2 linked regions of the Chelatococcus sp. YT9 genome follow. The main gene of each other region encodes a partner of the protein of the gene in region 2 in a complex. Links are inferred from orthologs where the notes say so. Each region holds a gene or a part of one and is shown on either strand. Other genes may lie near its edges. The genes, in order: trxA and KIO76_RS17235.

What was found.
Region 1: the proteins of KIO76_RS17235 (region 2) and trxA are in contact, whole or in part, in an NMR structure (PDB 2IPA), measured with the Bacillus subtilis proteins. The link is inferred for Chelatococcus sp. YT9 from one-to-one orthologs.

The regions. Positions count from the first base shown.
Region 1 is NZ_JAHBRW010000001.1:1,508,979-1,516,550, reverse strand. The notes cover bases 1-2,769. They hold trxA (thioredoxin), read right to left. Parts: upstream 1,661-2,769; coding sequence 1,340-1,660; downstream 1-1,339. Other genes in these bases: addA (double-strand break repair helicase AddA), read right to left, coding at 1,771-2,769; KIO76_RS06825 (bifunctional folylpolyglutamate synthase/dihydrofolate synthase), read left to right, coding at 1-964. Outside these bases: more of addA, read right to left, coding at 2,770-5,346; double-strand break repair protein AddB, read right to left, coding at 5,343-7,572. UniProt on the Bacillus subtilis protein: Participates in various redox reactions through the reversible oxidation of its active center dithiol to a disulfide and catalyzes dithiol-disulfide exchange reactions.
Region 2 is NZ_JAHBRW010000001.1:3,736,604-3,744,337, reverse strand. Bases 3,153-6,083 are described here. They hold KIO76_RS17235 (arsenate reductase ArsC), read right to left. Parts: upstream 4,924-6,083; coding sequence 4,381-4,923; downstream 3,153-4,380. Other genes in these bases: KIO76_RS31080 (toll/interleukin-1 receptor domain-containing protein), read left to right, coding at 5,930-6,083; KIO76_RS31620 (DUF1883 domain-containing protein), read left to right, coding at 5,398-6,030; KIO76_RS17230 (ArsR/SmtB family transcription factor), read right to left, coding at 4,916-5,278; arsC (arsenate reductase (glutaredoxin)), read right to left, coding at 3,947-4,372; arsB (ACR3 family arsenite efflux transporter), read right to left, coding at 3,153-3,937. In the rest of the region: KIO76_RS17260 (heavy metal translocating P-type ATPase), read left to right, coding at 1-869; chrA (chromate efflux transporter), read right to left, coding at 899-2,098; arsenical resistance protein ArsH, read right to left, coding at 2,169-2,882; more of arsB, read right to left, coding at 2,876-3,152; more of KIO76_RS31080, read left to right, coding at 6,084-6,349; KIO76_RS17215 (hypothetical protein), read left to right, coding at 6,376-6,573; KIO76_RS17210 (hypothetical protein), read left to right, coding at 6,587-6,784; KIO76_RS17205 (UvrD-helicase domain-containing protein), read left to right, coding at 6,921-7,734. UniProt on the Bacillus subtilis protein: Catalyzes the reduction of arsenate [As(V)] to arsenite [As(III)]. In vitro, can dephosphorylate para-nitrophenyl phosphate (pNPP).

The sequences.
Region 1 (7,572 bases), 2.2 Mb from region 2 along the record:
CTTCGAGATCACGACAGCTGCGGCGTTTCTGCTGTTTGCGGAAAATCCGGCTGACGTCCTCCTTCTCGAAGTGGGGCTCGGCGGTGAGGCCGATGCCACCAACGTTATCTCGGAGCCGCTGGTGACGGTGGTGACGCCCGTCTCACTGGACCATCCTGAATATCTGGGCAACCGCATCACCAGTGTCGCCGCGGCCAAGGCCGGGATTTTCAAGCGCGGCGTGCCCGCGGTCCTCGCGCCGCAGGATCCAGAGGCCTCAGCCGTGCTGGAAGCTCGAGCCGAGCGCATCGGGGCGCCGCTGATCATCGGCGAACAGGATTTTTCCGTGCATGAGGAAGGCGGGCGCCTCGTCTATCAGGACGAGCGCGGCCTCCTCGATCTACCGCTGCCTCGCCTGACTGGCCGCCACCAGCATATCAATGCGGGCACCGCGATCGCGGCGCTGCGAACCGGCGGCTTCGATCGTCTACCGGTCACCGCGTATGAGGCGGGAGTCAAAACCGCGGACTGGCCAGCACGGATGCAGCGCCTGACACGCGGCGATCTCATCGGGCATGCGCCTGACGGCGCTGAAATCTGGCTCGACGGGGGGCACAACCCGGATGGAGGCCGCGCCGTCGCCAGCGCCATGGCTGACATGGAAGAGAGCAGGCCCGCGCCTCTCGTGCTCATCGTCGGTATGCTCGGCACCAAGGATGCGGTCGGCTTCCTTTCCCCCTTCGCTGGCCTTGCCCGCGAGCTGCTGGCGGTGTCGATGACGACGCAGCTCGCGGCGCGCTCCGCCGAGGAAATCGCCGAAATCGCCCAGGAGCTCGGCTTCGTCACGTCGGCTCATGCCAGTGTCGAGGCTGCGCTTACCTCCCTCAGACACCAGGATTGGGAGCATCCTCCCCGCATCCTGATCACGGGGTCGCTCTATTTCGCTGGCGAAGTGCTGGCGGCGAACGGAACTCCGCCGACCTGAGCGTCCGCCGGATTGCAGCGGAAACCACCCCGCGTTTCCTCGCCGCTGATGCGCAGCGAGTGGCAAACTGCCACAGCGATCCCTTCCCTTAGGGGGCTCGCGCCAGCGAGGTCGGGTGGAGTGACGAGGCCGGGAATGGTGCTCCGCTGGCAATAAACTGTTGCTGCCATCTTCCGGACGGATCAGTCCCGGCGCAGCCCCACCCGGCGTCTGCGGCGCCCCCTCCCCTGAAGGGAAGGGATCAGCGCCGGCGGTCCTGTGCGTGTCACCCTGCTTGCCACACGGACTGCGTCAATAAAAAAGCCCGGCTCCGCGAGAGCGCCGGGCTTTCTTTCACTCTCTCGAAAAACGCGGCGCCGCAGGCGCCGGATCGAATCAGACCGAACCGGAGATCCAGTCCGAGAGGGCGCTCTTTGGCGCCGCGCCGACCTTTTGGCCGGCGAGCTTGCCGTCCTTGAAGAGGAGCAGCGTCGGGATGGAACGGATGCCAAACTGCGCGGCGGTCGCCGGGTTCTCATCCACATTCACTTTCACGACTTTGACCTTGCCGGCGAGCTCCGTGGAAATCTCCTCAAGGGCCGGGCCGATCATCTTGCAGGGGCCGCACCATTCCGCCCAGAAGTCCACAACCACCGGCTCGCCGGCCTTCAGGACGTCGGCCTCGAAACTCGCATCGGTTGCCTTGATGGTCGCCATGATGAAAAAACCTTTCGTGGTGGCAGGCTGCACGGGAGAGCCCATGGCCGTCCGTTGGATGAGGAACGTAAGAAGCGTCCCGGGGTGGGTCAAGGAGCAGGCAGCACAAGTCACGCCTGCTTGACAAGCATGAGTGCAGCCTCGAGCGCCTCCGGCGGCACGGCGAACACCCGTGGCCCTCGCGTATAGACGAGGAAGGCGCGGATGGGCCGATCGGGATAAACCTCCGCGAGCAAGGCCGCATACACCGCAAGCTGCGCGAGATGGCCCGGTGGAGCCGCCTCAAGCGTTGCGGGCGGCCAGTGACTCGTCTTGAAATCGGCGACATGGACTGCGTCGTCGGTCACGGCCAGACGGTCGATTTGGCCCGAGACGGGCACAGTCTCACCATCGATAATTATCGAGCCGGCGATCGGCACTTCAGCGCGACTTGACGGACCGAACAGGGCCGCGAGGTCCGGCCGGACGAGCACCGCCAGCGCATCAGCGAGAATGGCCTCTCGCCTTACCGCATCGAGCCCTGCCGCGCGTACCTCCAGAAGCTTCGCGATTTCCCGCGCCGCATTCTCACCGCCACGGCTGAAGCCTTCTGGTAGATGCTGCAGGAGCCTGTGCAGGAAGTCGCCGCCAAGCCGGGCAACGCGGCGGGCGTCCTCATCCCGCCGTGAACGCGGCAGCGGCAAGCCCAAGGCTCCGCCAAGGGGGGCGGAGGAAAGACTTGCGGCCTCCGGAAGCTGATCAGCCGCGCCGAGGGCGCTCGATGGCCTGAGAGGGGGTCTCGCCTCCGCTTCGGGCGGCAGAGCGCGATCGAGCCAGGCGGGCAGGGTCGGCGAAGCGGACGAGGTGACGTTCGGGGTCTGGGAGGGGCTCGCCACCCGCGCCGGATCTCGCCAACGCCATACGGTGCCGTTGCCGTGGGGGGCCCGGGCCTGAACCAGCCCGTATGCGCCGGCCTCAAGTCCCTTGCGGATCATTGCCGGCCAGCTCTTGTCCGGCAACGGTTTGTAATCACCGGTCTTCGTGTCACGGCCAAGGCTCGTGTAGGACGCGACCACCAGCCGCTCCTTGGCCCGAGTCATCGCCACATAGAGCAGACGGTTGTGCTCCTCCTCCGCCTCGCGCCGCAATCTGTCACGTACGTCCGCGACCGGCGGGGGATCGAGCTCGCTCCTGGGAGACCAGATCGGCAAGGCAAGGCCATCGCGGCCGGCGATGGCGAAAAGCTTCGGATCGGTGCGCCCACTGGGGACGTCGCAACCGTCGGCGAGGATGACAACGGGTGCTTCCAGCCCCTTGGCGCCGTGCACGGTCATGACGCGGATCTCATCATGACCGTCTTCGAGGTCGCGCTTCACCTCGCGCTCAGCCTCGCCGAAAGCGATGAGGAAGGCGGCCAGGGAGGGCGCCTGCCGCCGCTCATGGCCGAGCGCTGCGGCCATGAATTCGTCGATAGCGTCGCCCGCCTCTGCGCCGAGACGCGCCACCAGCCGGCGGCGTCCGCCACCAGGCCCGATAAGATGAGCGTAGAAGGCGAAGGGGCCGCCCCGGCGCGCCCGCTGCCGCCACTCCGCCAGCAGCGCGACGGTGCGCGCGGCCCTGATATCGCCGGCTTCCGCCGCCAGCGCCAGGGCGTGATCGAGCGAGCCATCCTCGGGCCGCTCAGCGGCGATCCGCATGAGATCATCGTCGTCCAAGCCGACGAGAGGGGATTTCAGGAGCGCTGCGAGCGTCAGGTCGTCTGCTGGCAACAAAGCCGCGCGGCCGGCGGCGACGAGATCGCGCACCGCGATGTGCTCGGTGACCTTGAGCCGGTCTGCGCCCGCGACCGGCAGACCGGTGTCCTTCAGCGCGCGGATCAGAGATTCGTAGAACCCTCCGCGCTTGCGCACGAGGATGAGGATATCGCCGGGTGAGAAGTGCCGGCCGTCGTCGCCCTTTCCGGTCCAGTGCTTCACGGCGCGCGCGATACGCCGCGCCAGCCGCACCTGGGGTGACCCTTCTTCGAGCTCATCGACCGGCAGCGTCCAGGCCTCTGAATCGACCACTTCTGTGGGGCGCTCGGTCTCCCAGAACTCGACAAGGCCCGCGAGCTGCGGCCGGGCGCTCTCATGCACCGTGCCGACGGCGAGGTCATCGAACGACAGCCCCTGGAAATGCTGGGGATCGGCAAAGACCGCATCAACCGCCTTCAGCACCTCTGGCGCCGAGCGGAAGGATACGGTCAGGCGCACATCCTCAAAGGCTTGGCCGGCAGCCTCGACGCGCTGACGGAAATAACGCCCGCTGCCATCGAACTCGCGCGGCGCCGCGCCCTGGAAGCCGTAGATAGACTGCTTGGGATCACCGACCGCGAACAGCGTCCGCTGCGTCAGCGCGGCGCTCTCGCCGGCGGTGAATTCCTCCGCGAGCGCCTTGAGGATGCGCCATTGCGCCGGACTTGTGTCCTGCGCCTCGTCGACCAGGATGTGGTCGATGCCGGCGTCCAGCTTGTACAGCACCCAGGCCGCCTCATGGCGAGCGAAGAGATCGACCGTCCGTCCGATGAGATCGTCGAAATCCAACGCCCCGCGCGCGTTCTTGAGGGCCTCGACACGCTTGAAGACAGCACTTGCCAGCGTCAGCAGGGCGGCCGTGCGCTCGACGGCGAGCACCGCCCTGAGCCGTCCGGACAACCCGCAGAGCCGATCACGCTCGTCGCGGAGCTGCTGGATCAGGACTGGATCGATGGCTTTCGTGCCGAAGCGACTATCAGAACGCGGCTCTCCAGCCTTGGTAAAGAACAGCGATTGATAGGCGGCAAGCTTGTCCGCCTGGTTCGTCGCGGCGAGCGCGCTACCGAGGCAATCGGCGAGATCCCTGTCCGTCTTCTGCCCCGCGGCGAGTGCCGCGATGATGTCGGGCCACTCGGCCTCGGGGATGCCCTCGCCCAGGATCGCCCATTCGACGCCGGCGCGATCGTCGTTGGGCGCGAGCCCGAGCGCCTCCTTGATGGACTCGATCGCGACGCCGCCCGAGCTCGAAACACCCTGCCGCAGCAAGGCTTTGGCGCGCAATGCCTCAGCAAGGGCCTTGTCGATGGTGACGTCGCCCGCCTCCTCCACCAGCCGGGACAGCGCAGTCTCGAGCGCGGGCGCGCGACCGGCGATGGCATCGCTGATCACGGCAACGCGTGCCCGAGCGAGGAGATCGGCCGCGTCCGTGTCGTCCAGCACCTCAAAGCGCGCCGGGACATTCGCCTCGAAGGGGAAAAGATGCAGCACGCGCTCACAGAAGGCGTGAATGGTCTCGATCTTAAGCCCGCCCGGCGTTTCGATGGCGCGGGCGAAGAGCCGGCGGGCGACAGAGCGGAGATCGGCGGTCGAAGGCTTGCCGGTGAGGCGGAGCAAGGCGGCATCGAGCGCAGCGTCATCCAGCGCCACCCACCGGCCGAGATCGTCGAACACGCGGTTCGACATATTGGCCGCGGCGGCCTTGGTGAAGGTGAGGCAAAGGATGCGGCCGGGCTCCGCGCCGGCGAGCAGGAGCCGAAGCACCCGGTTGGCAAGCACGGTGGTCTTGCCGGAACCCGCGTTAGCCGACACCCAGGCGGAGGCGGCGGGATCGGCGGCCCGGTGCTGCTGGGCGATGACCCGGCCGATCACCTCATCGGCAGAGGACACCCGGGTGGATGATGGCGGAGCGTTCATTCGCCGCCTCCGTCGTCGCCGCCGATGGACCATTCGCGCACCCGCGCCAGATGGTCATAGACCCCTTCGCGCTTGGCATATTCCGCAAAGGGACGCGACGCGAAACCGATCTCGCCTCGGCAATAGCGTGACAGGAGCTGCGCCAGTCGGGTGGGGTGCTCTGCGACGAGATCGGCGACGCTCCGGGTCTCGCCTCGCTCCGGTTGCACGGGTCGAGGCTTGAGAGGCTCCTTGCCGCCGCTGGCGCCAACATACAGAAGGTCAATCCGGTCCGCGGGCATCGGCGCCGGGCCCTTGAAACCGCCGGCCACCAGCATCGCGGCTTCCAGCGTCATCTGCGGCGCGAAGCCTGCGAAGATCTGCTTGGGTGTCGGCACCTGACCCGTCTTGAAGTCGACGATGACGGCACGGTCGCTGCTTTCCTCGACGCGGTCGGCCCGCCCGCGCAGGGCGAAGCTCGACCCGTCCGCGAGCACCAGATCGAGCCCCCCGGAAATCTCGGCGTGAAGCCGCGCCAGCCCCGGCCGACGGGCGGCCTCCCAGGCCACATACGCCTCCGCCAGCCTGAGGAAGCGCGGCCACCACAGGGCCATGACATCGGGGTAGGCGCCATACGGAGCGAAGACCTCGCGACCGATCGCCGTGAGGGCGGCGAGCGCATCGGCCGGAAGCGCCGCCGGATAGGCCAGGGCGAAACGGCCGAGCGCCTCATGGACGAGATTGCCTCGGTCCGCGGCGCCCGGCGGCACCGCAAGCCCGTCCAGCGGGTCGAGCTTCAACACATGCCGGGCGTAGATGGCATAGGGATCGCGCACCAGCGTCTCCACCTCAGTGACACTGAGGGAGCGCGGTATGAGGTGGAGCGGCGGCTTCGGCATTGGCCGGCGCAAGGGCGGCTCAGCGGGCACCCGATCGATGGCCTCGGCCCAGGCGAGGATGGCGCGGCCCCGCGCACGAACCGCCTCCCAGGCTTCGCTCCCCGCCAGCGCCTTCATGCGCTGCAGGAAACGCGACGGCACGGTCGGCGCTCCCTCGCGCTTGAGCGAGCGGGTGATGACGGCATCACGCGTGCCGAGCGCCTCGACGAAGTCATGGGCAGTCTGGCCGATGCGCCGCTCCGGCGGACTCATGCCCAGCGCGGTGCGCATGGGCCGATTGAGGAAGGCGTCCGTCCGGACGGCCGGCGGCCAGATGCCTTCGTCGAGGCCACCCAGCACGATCCTGTCAGCGGTCAGGAGACGAGCCTCCAGCAGGCCGAAGACCTTGGCGCGCCGATGGGCCGCCTCGCCCCGGCGCAGCACGCGCTCCGCGAGAAGCCCTGCAAAGAACGCGGGATAATCCCCGGGGCGGCCGATGAGTTCGGCGGACTGCACGACCGCGAGATCGTCGAACAGGCTGGCGAGATCACCCCAGCCATCTGCCCGCGGCGGGTCCCAATCCTCATCCGACGTGCGTGCTGAAACCGCGCGCAACACCTCGTCGTGCGCTGAGGCCATGGCGACGAGATCGACCTGACCATCCGCGAGAATCTGTCGCTCGAGCGGCGCGAAGGCGGCCTGGAGCGCGTCAAGCAGCGCTGCCACCCTGTTCCACGCGGCTGGGCCGAGGCGCCGCAAGGGGCGCGGGCTGCGACGGCTCGCCGCTTCCCTCTGACGTTCGGGAAGAATGGCCTTCAAACCGGCGATACCAGGTGGTGCCTCCGGACCGCGCAGCAGCCCGATTTCGAGCTCCGCCGCCACTTGGCGTGCCGTCGCGAAGCTCTGTCCGAAAGTCGCGTCGGGATGGTTGAGAAGCGCCAGCAGCTGTGGTGCCGCGCAGTCGGCAAGCGCCGCGTCCGCGACGAGCTGGGCAAGGCTTCCCGCGCGGGTTCGGCTCAGCGGGAGTCCGGCCGAATCCTCTACCGCGATATCCCACCGGGCGAGCTCGGCGATAGTGCGTTCCGCCAGCATACGGTCCGGGGTGACGAGCGCGACCGTCGCGCCCGGCGTCTCCAGCGTCTCGCGCATGGCGAGGGCCGCGGCCAGCGCCTCCGAGCGCTCGTCCGGCGCCTCCACGAGGATCAAGCCTGCAAGGGCGGCGTCCGTGGTGGCGGCGAAGTCTCTGGCGAAGAGATCGTCGGTTCCCCTTCGATGCTCTGCCCAAACATGGGTCGTCTCGGCAGGACGCAGCGCCTCCGCAAGAAAAATTGCGCGGGCGGCGACCTCAGGGGCGAGATCCGCGAGCTCC
Region 2 (7,734 bases):
GCGGCGTCACGCCTATCGATGTGAAGGATGTGGCCACGCGGCCCAGCGCGGGGATTGTCGGCAGCGATAGCGAAGGGTTTCTGTGGGCAGGCAACCCGCGCCTTGCCGCCCAGATGGGCGCGTCCATCGACCACCCCGCGCTGCTGGCGTTGGCGCAGGATGCGCAGACAGTCATCTATGCCGGTCGGGATGCGCGGGTGCTGGGCGCGGTCACCGTCGCCGATATCGCGCGCTCGACCTCCGGGCCGGCGCTCACAGCGTTGCGTGAGGGCGGTGTGGAGAAGATCGTCATGATGACGGGCGACCGCCTTCCCGTCGCCTTACGAATTGGCGAGGAACTCGGGCTGAAGCCCCAAGAGATCCACGCCGATATGCTACCGGAGGACAAGGTCCGGATGGCGGGCGAACTTGCGACGACAGGCAAGGTGGCGTTCGTCGGCGACGGCGTCAACGACGCTGCGGCGCTCGCGCGCGCCGATGTCGGCATCGCCATGGGAGCAGCCGGTTCGGACGTTGCGCTCCAGGCCGCTGACGTGGCGCTGCTTTCGGAAGATATGAGCAGGCTGGCCGACGCCCACCGGCTAGCGCGCCGCACAGCCACGATCATCCGCCAGAACCTGATTTTTGCCATGGGCGCCATGGCGGTTCTCGTCGTTGGCGGGCTGTTCTTCGAATTGCCGCTGCCGCTGGCTGTCATCGGCCATGAAGGCGGCACAGTGCTTGTGGTGCTGAACGGCCTGCGCCTCCTCCGCGATCCTATTCGCGCCAAGGAAAGGACACCAACCTCGCCGCCGGCAAGCAATCCGGTCGCGGGCCAACCGGTCCCACGCCACGCCTACCGCAGAAAGATAGCGCGGCGTGCAGCATGAAAGATGCGCCAGTGGCCGGATGCGCGCGCTTACACCATCAAGCCCAACGCAACGCCACCTGCTGCGGCCAGAAGGACGACCGCCCAAGGTGGGGCTTTCCACGCTGTCAGCGCGACGAAACAGGTGAGGGCCAGCGCAAAGTCGGGCATCCCGCTGAGGGCGCTGGTGAAGACGGGTGAATAGAGTGCTGCGCCGAGAATGCCCACGACCGCCGCATTGGCGCCCTGCATGGCCGATTGCGCCCATGCCTTGCGCCGAAACTGGTCCCAGAAGGGCAGTGCGCCAATCAGGATCAGGAAGCCCGGCAGAAACAGCGCCAGAAGTGCGATCACAGCACCGGTAACACCATTCGGCTCAGGTCCCATGACTGCGCCCAGCCAGGCGGCAAAGGTGAACAGCGGTCCGGGCACCGCCTGCGCTGCGCCATAGCCAGCTAGGAACGCATCCTCGCTTACCCAACCCGGTACGACCGTTTCGGCTTGCAATAGCGGCAGCACAACATGGCCGCCGCCAAAGACCAGAGAGCCGGCGCGATAGAAACTGTCGGTCAGCGCAAATCCCTGGCCGAGCTCGGCCAGAGCCGGCAGCCCAACCAGGAGCAAGGCGAACAGCGCCAGCGCAGTCATCCCCGCTCGCCGCGAGACTGGCACGGGCAAATGCGTGCCGGTCGCTTCTTGTCCCTTACCAAGGCCATGCCCGACAACGGCTCCTAAAAAGATTGCGCCCATCATCCCGAGAGCGCCTGGGGTAAATGCCAGCAGGATTACGGCCGCCACCGCTATGGTCGCGCGCTCCCTGTCGGGACAAAGATTGCGCGCCATACCCCAGACTGCCTGCGCCACGATGGCGACGGCAACGATCCTCAGCCCGTGCAGGACGCCCAGGCCTACGGGACTTTCAACCCGCGCTGCCGTCAGGGCGAGGATAAACAAGAGCAGCGCAGACGGCAGCGTGAAGGCGAGGAAGGCAGCGACCGCCCCGCCCCAGCCAGCCCGCATGAGGCCGAGCGCGAAGCCGACCTGGCTGGAGGCCGGGCCGGGCAGGAACTGGCACAATGCCACCAGATCGGCATAGGCGCTCTCACCGAGCCACTTGCGGCGCGTCACCACCTCATCACGAAAATAGCCGAGATGGGCGATGGGGCCACCGAAGGATGTCAGGCCAAGCTTCAGAAAGACGCGAAAAACCTCGGAGACGCTACCTTGTGGTTGTTGCCGGCCATGATCCATTCAGAAATTCTCATATGCACGGACATTGCCGCCGTTGATTATGTGACGATGGGTACAATCGGATGACGCGTCAGGTCGCCGCCGACAGGTTCACGCGGCGCATCATAGCCTCCCCGCTCTCCCTGCGCTCCGAATAGCGATCGGTGAGATAGACCGAGACATCCCGTGTGAGCAGCGTGAACTTGACCAGCTCCTCCATCACGTCGACCACGCGATCATAGTAGGAGGACGGTTTCATGCGGCCAGACTCGTCGAATTGCTGGAACGCCTTGGCGACGGATGACTGATTGGGGATCGTCACCATGCGCATCCATCGACCGAGTACCCGCATCTGATTGACGGCGTTGAAGCTCTGGGAGCCGCCCGATACTTGCATGACGGCCAGTGTTCGGCCCTGCGTCGGCCGGACGGCCCCGACCGAAAGGGGTATCCAGTCGATCTGCGCCTTCATCACCGCGCTCATCGCGCCGTGCCGCTCCGGACTCGTCCAGACCTGCCCCTCCGACCAAAGCGACAGCTCACGCAGCTCCTGCACTTTCGGGTGACCGACCTCGGCTCCATCCGGCAATGGCAGGCCGGACGGATCGAAGATGCGTGTTTCAGCGCCGAAGGCATTCAACAGTCGTTCGGCCTCCTGCGCCAGAAACCGGCTATAGGAGCGCTCGCGCAGCGAGCCATAAAGCAGCAGGATGCGCGGCCGATGCGCCGAAGGCGATGCCCGCAGCCGGTCAGTATCGGGAACAGCGATGCAACCGGGATCGATATTGGGTAGAGCGTTCAGCATGAGTGGTTCGCCTCCGCGACAGTCGCGGTCTTGCTGCCCCGCTCGTACCAACCTTTCGAGCGGTTCACGATCCACACGACCGAGAGCATGACCGGGACCTCGATCAGCACGCCGACGACGGTGGCGAGCGCTGCGCCGGAATGGAAGCCGAACAGGCTGATGGCGGCGGCAACCGCCAGCTCGAAGAAGTTGGACGCGCCGATCAGCGCCGAGGGGCCGGCAACGCTATGCTGTTCCCCCGAGATCCGATTGAGCAGATAGGCCAGTCCGGAATTGAAATAGACCTGGATCAGGATCGGCACAGCGAGCAACCCGATGACCATGGGCTGGGCGATGATCTGTTCGCCCTGAAACCCGAATAACAGCACCAGTGTCACCAGCAGCGCCGTCAGCGAGACCGGGCTTAGCCTGGCGAGCAGCCGATCGAGCGCGGCTTGTCCGCCGGTTGCCAAGAGGCGTCGGCGCAGAATTTGGGCGATGATCACCGGGATCACGATATAAAGCACAACCGATAGGACGAGCGTGCCCCATGGTACGGTGATCGCCGACAGGCCGAGCAGCAAACCAACGATCGGCGCGAAGGCCACCACCATGATCGCGTCGTTGAGTGCGACCTGGGAGAGCGTGAAATGCGGCTCACCCTTGGTCAGGTGCGACCAGACGAATACCATCGCCGTGCAAGGCGCGGCGGCGAGGATGATGAGGCCAGCAATATAGCTGTCGATCTGGCCCGCCGGCAGATAGGGCCGGAAAAGCCAGCCGATGAACAGCCAGCCGAGCAAGGCCATCGAGAAGGGCTTGATCGCCCAGTTGATGAACAGCGTCACGCCAATGCCCCGCCAGTGTCGGCCAACTTCGCCGAGCGCGGTGAAGTCGATCTTGAGCAGCATCGGTATAACCATCAGCCAGATCAGCCCAGCCACCGGCAAATTGACGTTGGCGATTTCGGCTGCGCCAATGGCCTGGAACACGCCCGGCACAAAATGGCCAAGTGCAATGCCAAGGACAATGCAAACCGCGACCCACAGGGTCAGATAGCGTTCGAATGTGGACATGGATTTCCCTTATGCGCTCGCCACGCGGCGACCGTGCTCGTCAATGACGCGCTCGCCATCTTCCTTGATGAATTCGCCTTGCTGCGGCGGCAGCAGGTCGAGCACCTCTTCCGAGGGCCGGCAGAGTTTCACGCCCTTGGGTGTGACGACAATTGGTCGATTGATGAGGACCGGATGCGCCATCATGGCGTCGAAAAGCTGGTCGTCGGTCAGCGCCGGATCGCCAAGACCAAGCTCCCCATAAGGCGTTCCCTTTTCGCGCAGCAGGGCGCGCACGGGAATGCCCATGCGCTGGATGAGCCGGGCGAGCATCGCCCCTGACGGCGGCGTCTTGAGATATTCGATGACGTGAGGTTCGATACCGGCATTGCGGATCATCGCCAGCGTGTTGCGCGAAGTGCCGCAGTCGGGGTTGTGATAGATGATGATGTCCATGGCTGACCTCACGCGGCGCTGTTGCGGGGCGAGGACGCCCCGTCCGATTGCCCGATCTCCACGAGCTTGGCGCGCAAGGATGCCTTGTCGAGGCTGGCTACGGGTAGTGCGGTAAAGATGGAGATGCGGTTCTTGAGGTAACGAAGGGCCGCAACGAAAGCGGCTTCCTGTTCGATTTCGGAGCCTTCCACCGCGGCGGGATCTTCGATGCCCCAGTGCGCAGTCATCGGCTGACCCGGCCAGACCGGACAGGCTTCACCGGCCGCGCTGTCGCAGACCGTAAACACGAAATCCATGGCCGGCGCATCAGGCGCAGCGAACTCTTCCCAGCTCTTTGAGCGCAATCCACCGTCGGGATAGTCAAAGCTTTTCAGGACCTTCAACGCGAGAGGATGGACGTCTCCCTTGGGCTGACTGCCGGCGGAAAAGGCGCGAAAGCGACCCGCGCCATCCTTGTTCAGGATGCTTTCGGCCAGGATCGAGCGCGCCGAGTTACCGGTGCACAGAAACAGAACATTGAAAATGCGATCGGGGTGGGTTGCTTCAGGCATGGGCGGCGGCTTTCGTCGGTTCGCAACAACGTGACAACGCGGCCATGGCCGGGTTGCACACTTCCGGGTGGCCCTGGCAGCAGTCGCGCATGAGGAATTCGACGAGGCCCGAGAGCGCCCCGAGTGCAGCGGTGTAGATGATGGAGCGTCCGGCACGCCGGGATTCGACAAGCCCGGCCTGTTCGAGATGGCTCAGGTGAAAGGACATGCGCGAGGAGGACGCGCCGTCCACTGCTTCGCCGATGGCGCCTGCGGCCATTCCCTCGGGCCCGGCCGTCACAAGAAGCCGAACGATACGTAGCCTTGTCTCCTGCGAAAGCGCGGCAAACGCCGTGAGAGCCTGCTTCTCGTCCATATTCATCTCAATGTTTCAAGAATCATTGAGATGATGGATATCGGAAAAGGTCGCAGGGCACCAGTCCCTGTGTGCACCCACATGATAGCTGTCGATTGTACAGCTATGCGTCGGGACACATGGGACTGCTCTGGCGACCGCCGTCGGTGCCAGATTTTGTCACCCTATCATGCGAATCTGTCCTGAGAGACAGACGATTCGCGATGGCTCACCGCGCCCCGGATAGTCTGCTCTTCGGTCAGCTGGACGCCGGTACTCGGGAGAGCTCGATGAATTTCACGCATTACAATCTGGGACACGTCGAACGAGGCAGTGTCGTCGTGGTGACGCTCAGCGGCAGCGCGGCCAACGTCCGCCTCATGGATGGTTCGAACTTCAACAGCTACAAGTCCGGGCGCCAGCATCGCTACGTCGGCGGACTCGCCAAACGTTCTCCGGTGCGGCTGCCGGTACCGCATTCCGGCACCTGGCATGTCGCCGTCGACATGCAGGGACTTCGCGGATCGGTGCGGTCCGGTGTTCAGGTCGTCCCGGGTGCGGCGTTCAACCCACTGCCCACGATCAACGAGGCACCGCTGCGCAGCGTCCCCACACTCGTCCGCGACGCCGATGATGATCTCGCGCCGCCCCCCGGAGGCACCCGATGGCCGAGTGTTCGACGTTTTCATCTCTCATGCGTCCGAAGACAAGGACGAGGTCGTCCGACCGCTGGCAAATGCACTGCGCGAAGCAGGATTGTCGGTCTGGTATGACGAATTCGAACTGCGGATCGGCGACAGCCTTCGCCGCAAAATCGACCGGGGCCTAGGAAGCAGCCGCTTCGGCGTGGTTGTCCTGTCGCAGGCGTTCTTTGGCAAAGGCTGGCCCGAATACGAGCTCGACGGGCTCGTCACCCGCGCCGTATCGGGCGAGCAGATCCTGCTCCCGATCTGGCACAACGTCTCCAAACGCGAGGTGATCGGCTACTCGGCTTCGCTCGCCGATCGACTGGCGCGCAGCACCGCCACCCACACCGTCGAAGAGATTGCCGCGGAAATCGCGGACGTCGTGCGCTTGCCGAACGCGGCGTGACGCCAGAGGCGCCAGGAGAGACTCAGATGAGAAAACAGGTTGAGGATGAATGGAGCGGCTGGGACGGCGACACCATCGTCCGGCTGACCGACGGTTCGGTGTGGCGCCAGGAGGAGTATCATTATGAATATCGCTACGCCTACCGCCCGTCGGTGACCCTGTCCGGCAACGTCATGCATGTCGAGGGCATGAGCCGCGGCATCCGCGTCCGCCGAATCGACTAGGAGAACAACGCCGATGCAGACGCGTATTGCAGGAGCCTGGACGGGCTGGAGCGGCGATACCATTGTCAAGCTCGCCAATGGAACGGTCTGGCGCCAGGATCAGTACTATTATCGTTATCAGTACAAATACCGGCCGCACGTAGTGATCGACGGCCGGTATATGCATGTCGAGGGCATGCCCAAGGCGGTGCGCGTGCGCCGCATCGATTAGCAGTCAGAGCGTCGTTCCTGCGGCGCTCATGACCGCTCATTCAAGACTCTGCCCGCCACCGGTTTGGAACATCTCAACACGTTGCTGATAATCAGCCATGTGAATTCTGGATGTTTCGGGCATATCGAATGTGGCATTGAGCAAATTGTTGTCCAGCCGGGCGCAGACATACCGCCCCGGCTTTCTTGCAAGGTTGTTTGCTTCCGGAAAATGGAAGCTGACCCTGGATCCGAAATCATCCGGGCGCATCCGGCTGCGCCAGGATGGCGATATCGAGCTTGCCTGCCTCGATATCGTGTCGATTTCGGCCAGCAAGGCTCTGCTGTGGCACAGCGTTGAGATCCGCTCTCGCGGCAGAACGGATGGTCTGTCCGGCCTGACGGGTGAAGCAGCCGCGCAATTGGTCGCCGACCTTCACGCCTTCATCAATACTCATCTTTTCGGCCTGATTGGCGCCGAAACTGGCCGCTTGCACGATGTCGATGCCCGGCTTCGGAAAATCACCGAAGGCAGCAGGCAGTATCTCGCTCAGGCCGATCTTGGCCGGGCGATTGCCAGCGTGCCAGGCGATGCGGCGGCGGCCCTCGCGCATCCGCTCCTGAATTCACAGTTGATGCCGGTCAAGCTCAAGGCGTCTCTGCCGGCGTCATTCACCTTCCTGACGGATCCGGGCGTTCGCCAAGCCTATAATGAAGCATTCGTCGCCGCGGAGCTGGAAAAATTCGGGCCGTTCTTCGACGATCTCGACGGGCGGTCCCTGTCCGATCAGCAACGCGAAGCCTGCATTCGCCTCGAGGACAACAATTTGCTGGTCGCCTCGGCGGGCTCGGGCAAGTCCGCGACCATGGTCGGCAAGGTTGCCTATGTCCTGGAAAAGCAGCTCTACCGGCCTGAGGAGATCCTGCTTCTGGCTTTCAACAAGAGTGCTGCCGATGAATTGAAGACCCGGA